DNA from 2 places in the Cellulosimicrobium sp. Marseille-Q8652 genome. Region 1 is predicted to be linked to the other one. Evidence: predicted binding sites of a transcription regulator. Region 1 holds the regulator's gene; the other holds the start of a gene.
What was found. Region 1 encodes Rex, which represses fermentation and respiration genes when NADH is low (regulators of the CRP and FNR family bind a similar motif). Its sites were predicted from a motif close to CTTGTGAANNNNTTCACAAG; they were not measured.
Positions count from the first base shown of each region.

Region 1 (4,189 bases):
TCTCGTGTTGGTCGGCTCGTGGTCCACGAAACCTGATCAACCGTGGACCCCACGGCAGTCGCTCGACCGGTTCGGAACGTACCGTCGCCGGCCGCCGACCAGCCGATCAGCTGCCGAACAGCACCGACAAGCATTGCGAGGACCGTATGGGCTCCGTCATCAAGAAGCGCCGCAAGCGTATGGCCAAGAAGAAGCACCGCAAGCTGCTTCGCAAGACGCGTCACCAGCGCCGTAACAAGAAGTGACGTCGCGCGCGTCCTGACGCGCACCGACCGCCGAGCCCGGCGCCCCGACAGGGGCGGCCGGGCTCGCTGCGTCCGGCACGGCACCGCACGCGCCGGGACGCTCTGCGGTCGTGACGTGCGAGCGTGACCGGCGGTCAGAGCCGCGCGATGCGCCGGTCGACGGCCCGGCGCACGGACCGCAGCACGAGCGCCCCCGCCCACACGGCACCGGCCCAGCTCGCGGTCCGGACACCGCTGCGGGCGACGCGCCGCCGACGCCCCCGGAACTCCCGGATGGGCCAGCCGACGTCCTGCGCGTGCCGGCGCAGCCGCGCGTCGGGGTTGATGGGGCACGGGTGCCCGACCTCGTTCATCATGGCGACGTCGTTGAGCGAGTCGCCGTAGGCGTAGGAGGCCTCGAGGTCGATGCCCTCGCGCTCGGCGAGGGCGGCGACGGCCGCGGCCTTCGCGCGCCCGTGCATGAGGTCGCCGACGAGCCGGCCCGTGTAGAAGCCGTCCTCGTGCTCGGCGACGGTCCCGAGGGCGCCGGTGGTGCCGAGGCGGCGGGCGATGAGCTCGCCGATCTCGACCGGGGTCGCGGACACGAGCCACACGTCGTGGCCCGCGGCGAGGTGCTCGTCGAGGAGGCGGCGCGTCCCGGGGTAGATGCGGAGCGACAGGACGGTGTCGTACACCTCCTCGCCGATCGCGGTGATCTCGGCGACGGACCGGCCGGCGATGAGGTCGAGCGCACGCGAGCGGATGCGGTCGATCTGCTTGCGGCTCTCGCCGAGCGCGAGGTAGCGCGCCTGGTGCGCGGCGAACCGGACGAGGTCGGTCGTGGAGAAGAACTCCCGGCGGTACAGGGCCTGCGCGAGGTGGAACGAGGACGCGCCGCGGATGATCGTGTTGTCGACGTCGAAGAACGCCGCCGTGCGGCGGGCGGGCGGCTGCCCGGGGGACGTCGGCATGCCGCCCACTCTATCGGCGCCCGTGAGGCGTGCCTCTACCCTGGGACGGTGAGCGCCGCCCAGCCGTCCGGTCGGCCGGACCCGTCCGGACCACCCGTCCCCGTCGTGCTGTACGGCCGCGCCGGGTGCCACCTGTGCGACGACGCACGGGTCGTCGTCCGCGAGGTGTGCGACGACGCGGGCGTGGCGTGGGCCGAGGTGGACCTCGACGACCCGGCGACGGACCCGGCGGTGCGCGAGCAGTACGGCGAGTACGTGCCGGTCGTCACGGTCGCCGGTGTGCAGCAGGGGTTCTGGCGCGTCGACGCGCGTCGCCTGGCGCGCGCCGTGGGACGGATTTCGGGCGCGCGCCCGGACCTGGGATGATCGGCACCGGGTACGCACGAGCGACCGTCGACGAGGACGGTCCCGGGACGACGGTGGTGGCAGGTGGCTGAGCAGTTTGTCGGTGAGGTGACGGTCCCGGGGATCCCGAGCGCCACGGTGGCGCGGCTCCCCTCCTACCTGCGAGCGCTGCGCGACCTCGTCGCGCGCGGGGTGACGACGACGTCGTCGGTCGAGCTCGCGGAGCTGTCGGGCGTGGGCCCGGCACAGCTGCGCAAGGACCTGTCGTTCCTCGGGTCGTTCGGGACGCGGGGCGTCGGCTACGACGTCGACTCGTTGGCGCAGTACATCACCGAGGCGCTGGGGCTCGTCGACGAGCACCGGATCGCCATCGTCGGGATCGGGAACCTCGGGCACGCGCTCGCGAACTACTCGGGCTACGAGCAGCGGGGGTTCCACGTCGCGGCCCTGCTGGACGCGTCGCCCGAGGTGGTGGGGACGCGCGCCGCGGGGATCGTCGTGGAGCACGTGGACGCGCTCGAGGACGTCGTGGCCCGCGAGAACGTGACGATCGTCGTCCTCGCGACGCCGGCCGCGCACGCGCAGGCGGTGACGGACCGCGTCGTCGCCGCGGGCGTCAAGGAGATCCTCAACTTCGCGCCGCGCGCGCTGCAGGTCCCCGCGGACGTCGACGTGCGCGGGGTGGACGTCGGCAGCGAGCTGCAGATCCTCGCGTTCCACTCGCAGGCGCGCGCCCTCGCGGCCGCGGACCGCTGAGGCCTGCGCCGGACGGTGCGAAGGTCCGGGGAGACGACGAGAGGCCGCGTGCGGGGGAGCACGCGGCCTCTCTCGGGCCGCCCCGGGGGGGCGGCCGAACCGCTCACCGGCCGGGCGGGGGCTGGCCGATGGCGGTGGTCGGTCGGGTCAGGCCTGCTTGATGGCCGAGACGTCGAGCGTGATCTTGATCTTGTCGCCGACGAGCACGCCGCCGGTCTCGAGCGCGGCGTTCCAGGTGAGGTCGAACTCCTTGCGGGAGATCTCCGTCTTCGCCTCGAACCCGGCGCGCGCGTTGCCGAAGGGGTCGGTCGCGGTGCCCGCGAACTCGGCCTCGAGCTCGACCGGCTTGGTCACGCCGTTGATGGTGAGGTCACCGGCGATGACGTAGTCGTCGCCGTCGCCCCGGATGCTGCGCGACGCGAAGGTCCACGTCGGCTTGCTCTCCGCGTCCCAGAAGTCGGCGCTGCGCAGGTGGTTGTCGCGGTTCGCGTCGCCGGTGCTCACCGACGCGGCGTCGAGCTCGGCGGAGACCGTCGAGGAGTCGAGGTCGTCGCCCACGGCGATCGTCCCGCCGGTGATCGCGAGCGTCCCGCGGACCTTCGAGATGCCGGCGTGGCGGACGGTGAAGGCGGCCTGCGAGTGCGAGGCGTCGATGGCGTAGGTACCGGCGGTGAGGCCGGAGGGCAGCGGCGTGGCCATGGGTGGCTCCTTCAGATCGGTGACGTGCGGTGCCTCGCGGTGGGTCCCGGGAGGAAGTCCAATGGTTGAAGATTCAATCACAGTCGCCGGTATCAACGCGACCCCGTGCTCCGTCTATTCCCGGTGATGGAAGAATCGTCACGACGCCCCGACAGACCACCCGAGGACCGGATGCACAGCCCGAGGACCGCATGACCAGCCAGCCCGCCACCCGCCCGGCCGCGGCGCTCGAACCCCGCTGGCTCGACGCCGAGCAGCAGCGGCAGTGGCGCGCCTATCTCGACGGCACGGTGCGCTTCATCGAGGCGCTGAGCCGTGACCACGAGGAGCGCTCGTCGGTGTCCCTCAACGAGTACGAGCTCCTCGTCCGTCTCTCCGAGAGCCCGGACCACACCCTGCGCATGTCCGCGCTCGCGGAGGGTCTCGCACGCTCGCGCAGCCGCGTGACGCACACCGTCGCGCGGATGGAGGCGCGTGGGCTCGTGCGCCGGTCGGCGAGCGTCGGCGACCGGCGGGGCGTGAACTGCGTGATGACCCCGGAGGGCTACGACGCGCTCGTGGCGGCGGCGCCGACGCACGTCGCCGCCGTCCGGCGGTACATGGTGGACGTCCTGACTCCCGAGCAGTTCCGGGCCCTCGGGGAGGCGATGGTCGCCGTCGCCGACGCGTGCAAGGCGGAGCGCGACGTCTGACACGCGGGCGCCACCGACCATCGCCGATACTGGACCCATGGTCTCCACCACCGTCCACCTGCTGCGCCACGGCGAGGTCCACAACCCCGACGGCGTCCTGTACGGCCGCATCACCGGCTACCACCTGTCCGAGCGCGGCCACGAGATGGCACGACGCGTCGCCGCGCACCTCGCGGGCGAGCCCGGGCCCGACGGCGCGTCCCGGCCCCGGGCGGACCTCACCGTGGTCGTCGCGTCCCCGCTCCAGCGGGCCCAGGAGACGGCGACGCCCGCCGCGGAGGCGTTCGGCGTCGAGCTCGGGACCGACGAGCGGCTCATCGAGGCCGCCAACCACTTCGAGGGCATGACGTTCGGCGTCGGGGACGGCTCGCTGCGCCACCCGCAGCACTGGCGGTACCTGTGGAACCCGCTGCGTCCGTCGTGGGGCGAGCCGTACGTCGAGCAGGTCGCGCGCATGCGCGCCGCCGTCGCGGACGCGCGGGACAAGGCGTCGGGGCACGAG
Region 1 is NZ_CBCOPS010000001.1:541,606-545,794, reverse strand. Features, by position in the region: gene ACWPWV_RS02450 (30S ribosomal protein bS22) at 147-245, shown strand; gene ACWPWV_RS02445 (HAD family hydrolase) at 380-1,195, opposite strand; gene ACWPWV_RS02440 (glutaredoxin family protein) at 1,244-1,561, shown strand; gene ACWPWV_RS02435 (redox-sensing transcriptional repressor Rex) at 1,625-2,296, shown strand; gene ACWPWV_RS02430 (YceI family protein) at 2,444-2,995, opposite strand; gene ACWPWV_RS02425 (MarR family winged helix-turn-helix transcriptional regulator) at 3,187-3,687, shown strand; gene ACWPWV_RS02420 (histidine phosphatase family protein) at 3,725-4,189, shown strand, end outside.

Region 2 (4,189 bases), on a different contig from region 1:
TCGGTGTGAGCGCGTAGTCGGCGAGCGGGTACTTGAAGCCCGTCTCCTCGTCGGTGATGACCGCGAACGGCGTCACCTCGGCGCCCGTGCCCGACGACGTCGGGACGCACACGAGCTTCGCCCGCTCCCCCAGCTCGGGGAACTTGTACGCGCGCTTGCGCACGTCGAAGAACTTCTCGCGCATGTCGGAGAACTCGATCTCCGGGTGCTCGTAGCGCAGCCACATGACCTTCGCGGCGTCCATCGGCGAGCCGCCGCCGATCGCGACGATCGTGTCCGGCTCGAAGTCGCGCATCGACTCGGCACCGCGGTTCACGGTCCCGACGCTCGGCTCGGGCTCGACGTCGTCGATGATCTGGATCGCGACGCGCTCCTCGCGGCGGCCGAGGACGTCGAGCACGCGGTCCACGACGCCGATGCGGCTCATCACCTTGTCCGTGACGACCGTGACGCGGTGCACGTCGCGCATCTGGGCGAGGTACTGGAGCGCGTTCGGCTCGAAGTAGGTCTTGGCGGGGACCTTGAACCACTGCATGTTGTTGTTGCGCCGCCCGATCCGCTTGACGTTGATGAGGTTGACCGCGGAGACGTTGTTCGACACCGAGTTGGCCCCGTAGCTGCCGCAGCCGAGCGTGAGCGACGGCAGGAGCGCGTTGTAGATGTCGCCGATGCCGCCGAGCGACGTCGGGCTGTTCCACAGCACGCGCACCGCCTTGACGCGCGACCCGTACCGCTCGACGAGCGCCTCGTCCGACGTGTGGATCGCGGCCGAGTGCCCGAGCCCGTCGAGCTCGACCATGCGCTCCGCGAGCGTGATCCCGTGCTCGGTGTCCCGCGCGCGCAGCACGGCGAGGACCGGCGTGAGCTTCTCGCGGCTCAGGGGCTCCTGCGGCCCGACGTCGTCGATCTCCGCGAGGATGATCGACGTGTCGTCGGGCACCTCGAAGCCGGCCTCGCGCGCGATCCACACCGGCGACTGCCCGACGACCTTCGGGTTGAGCCTCGCCCCGGCGCAGTTCGCGCCGCTCGCCTCGACGCCGAAGATCAGGCGCTCGAGCATCGCCTTCTCCTGCGGCGTCGCGCGGTAGGCGTGCAGCCGGTCGAGCTCGCGCATCGCGTCGTCGTAGACCGGGTCGTCGAGGATGAGCGCCTGCTCGGACGCGCACACCATGCCGTTGTCGAACGCCTTGGACATCACGACGTCGTTGATCGCGCGGCCGAGGTCGGCGCTCTTCTCGACGTAGGCGGGGACGTTGCCCGCGCCGACGCCGAGGGCCGGCTTCCCGGCCGAGTAGGCGGCGCGGACCATGCCGTTGCCGCCCGTGGCGAGGATGAGCGAGACGCCGGGGTGGTGCATGAGCGTGCTCGTCGCCTCGATGGACGGGTGCTCGACCCACTGGATGCAGTCGTCCGGCGCGCCGGCGGCGACGGCGGCGTCGCGCACGACGCGCGCCGCCTCGACCGAGGAGCGCTGCGCGCTCGGGTGGAACGCGAAGACCACGGGGTTGCGCGTCTTGAGCGCGATGAGGGACTTGAAGATCGTGGTCGACGTCGGGTTGGTCACCGGGGTGACCGCGCACACGACGCCGACGGGCTCCGCGATCTCGACGACGCCCGTCAGCTCGTCGCGGCCGACGACCCCGACGGTCTTGAGCCGGGCCATCGAGTTCGGCACGTGCTCGCACGCGAAGATGTTCTTCGTCGCCTTGTCCTCGAAGACCCCGCGGCCGGTCTCGGCGACGGCCATCTGCGCCAGGTGGCCGTGCTTGCTCAGCCCCGCCACGGACGCCTTGAGGACGATCCGGTCCACGTCCTCCTGCGTGAGGCTCATGTACCGGTCGAGGGCCTTGCGGGCCCGCTCGACGAGGACGTCGATCTCCTCGGTCGTGCGGGTGCGGATCTCGTCCTGACGGGTCTCGGCGACCTTCGTGCTCGTGCCCTTCGCGCTCATGCGTCCCCTCCGGAGCCCGGTCGGACCGGGCGACGGGCCGCGGGTGCTGCCAGGGCCGGATGCCCCGGCTCCTTCGGCGGTCTCTACTTGTGAAGACTTTCACAAGCCGCGGGCGGCGGCAAGGGCCCGCGCGTGTCGCGGCGAACACAGGTCTTTGGTCCCGTCCCGGACCGTCGCCGTAGGGTGGGGTCCCATGACAGCCGAGCACGTGACGGACGCGATCACCCCTGCGACCACCGACACCGACCCGTACCTGTGGCTCGAGGAGGTCGAGGGCGACGAGGCCCTCGCCTGGGTGCGGGCCCGCAACGCCGAGGTCGCCGCGACGCTCGAGGTCCCCGAGTCGTTCGCCGCGACCGAGGCGGCGATCCGCGAGGTCCTCGACTCCGACGCGAAGATCCCCGAGGTCTCCCTCATCGGCGACCGCCTGTACAACTTCTGGCGCGACGCGCGCCACGAGCGCGGCCTGTGGCGCCGCACGACCGTGGACTCCTACCGCACGGACGCCCCCGAGTGGGAGACCGTGCTCGACCTCGACGCGCTCGCGGCGCGCGAGGGCGAGAGCTGGGTGTGGCACGGCGCGAGCGTCCTGCGCCCGACGCCCGCGCAGCTCGCGGCCGGGGAGCCCTGGCGGCACGCGCTCGTCGAGCTCTCCCCCGGCGGCTCCGACGCCGACGTGACGCGCGAGTTCGACCTCGTGGAGAAGCGGTTCGTCGAGCCCGCCGAGGGCGGCTTCCACCGCGCCGAGGCGAAGGGGTCGCTCGGCTGGGTCGACGCCGACACCGTCTACGTCTTCACCGACTTCGGCCCGGGGACGCTCACGCCGTCGGGCTACCCGCGCGTCGTCAAGCGCTGGACGCGCGGCACACCGCTCGCCGACGCCGTGACGGTGTTCGAGGGCACGGACGAGGACATGTACATCTCGGCGTGGCGCTCGCACACGCCCGGCTTCGAGCGCGACTTCGTGCACCGCTCCAAGGCCTTCTACTCCGACGAGCTCTACCTCGCCGAGGCCCCCGGCACGCCCGAGCAGCGCCTCACGAAGATCGACGTCCCCGACTCGGCCGAGGTCGGCGTGCGCCGCGAGTGGATGCTCGTCGAGCTGCGTGACGACTGGACGGTCGGGGGCGCGACGTACGTCGCGGGGTCGCTCCTCGTCACCCGGCTCGACGACTTCCTCGCCGGCGACCGTGGCTTCACCGTGCTCTTCGAGCCGACGGCGACGACGTCGCTCGCGGGCGCCACGTGGACCCGCCACCACCTCGTCGTCAACGTGCTCGACGACGTGAAGAACCGTCTCCACGTCCTCACGCCGCCCGCGGAGACGGCGGAGGACGCCGCCTGGGTGCGCTCCGAGATCCCGGGCCTGCCTGCGCTGGGCACGATCGGCGTCGGCGCGGTCGACCCCGTCGAGACGGACGACCTGTGGCTCGTCACGACCGACTACCTCACGCCGACCACGCTGTCGCTGGTCCGCCTCGGCGAGCACCCCGGGGACGCCGTCGCGCCCGAGCCGCTCAAGTCCAACCCCGCGTTCTTCGACGCCTCCGGCATGACCGTCGCCCAGCACTTCGCCACGTCCGACGACGGCACGCGCGTCCCGTACTTCGTCGTCGGCCGCGCGGACCTGGTCGCGGGCGGAGCGGGGGTCGACGACGCGGCCGGCGGCACCCCGTCGGGCGGCGGTCCCGCCCCCACCCTGCTGTACGGGTACGGCGGCTTCGAGGTCTCCCTCACGCCCGGCTACTCGGGCGCGCTCGGTCGCGCCTGGCTGTCGCAGGGCGGCGTGTACGTCGTCGCGAACATCCGTGGCGGCGGCGAGTACGGGCCCTCGTGGCACCAGGCCGCGCTCAAGGCCGACCGGCACCGGGCCTACGAGGACTTCGCCGCGGTCGCCCGCGACCTCGTCGCGCGCGGCATCACCACGCACGAGCACCTCGGCATGGAGGGCCGGTCCAACGGCGGCCTGCTCGCGGGCAACATGCTCACGCAGTACCCGGACCTGTTCGCCGCGGTGATCGTGGGCGTCCCGCTGCTCGACATGAAGCGGTACACGAAGCTCCTCGCCGGCGCGTCGTGGGCCGCCGAGTACGGCGACCCGGACGACCCGGACCAGTGGGAGTTCCTGCGCACGTTCTCGCCGTACCACCTGTTCGACGGCGACCGCGCGTACCCGCCGGTGCTCTTCACGACGTCGACCAAGGACGACCGCGTCCACCCCGGCCACGCGCGCAAGCT
Region 2 is NZ_CBCOPS010000002.1:549,243-553,431, reverse strand. Features, by position in the region: gene adhE (bifunctional acetaldehyde-CoA/alcohol dehydrogenase) at 1-1,951, opposite strand, end outside; gene ACWPWV_RS12375 (prolyl oligopeptidase family serine peptidase) at 2,145-4,189, shown strand, end outside.
Region 2: the regulator Rex is predicted to act here: its motif matches at 2,038-2,057, upstream of adhE (bifunctional acetaldehyde-CoA/alcohol dehydrogenase).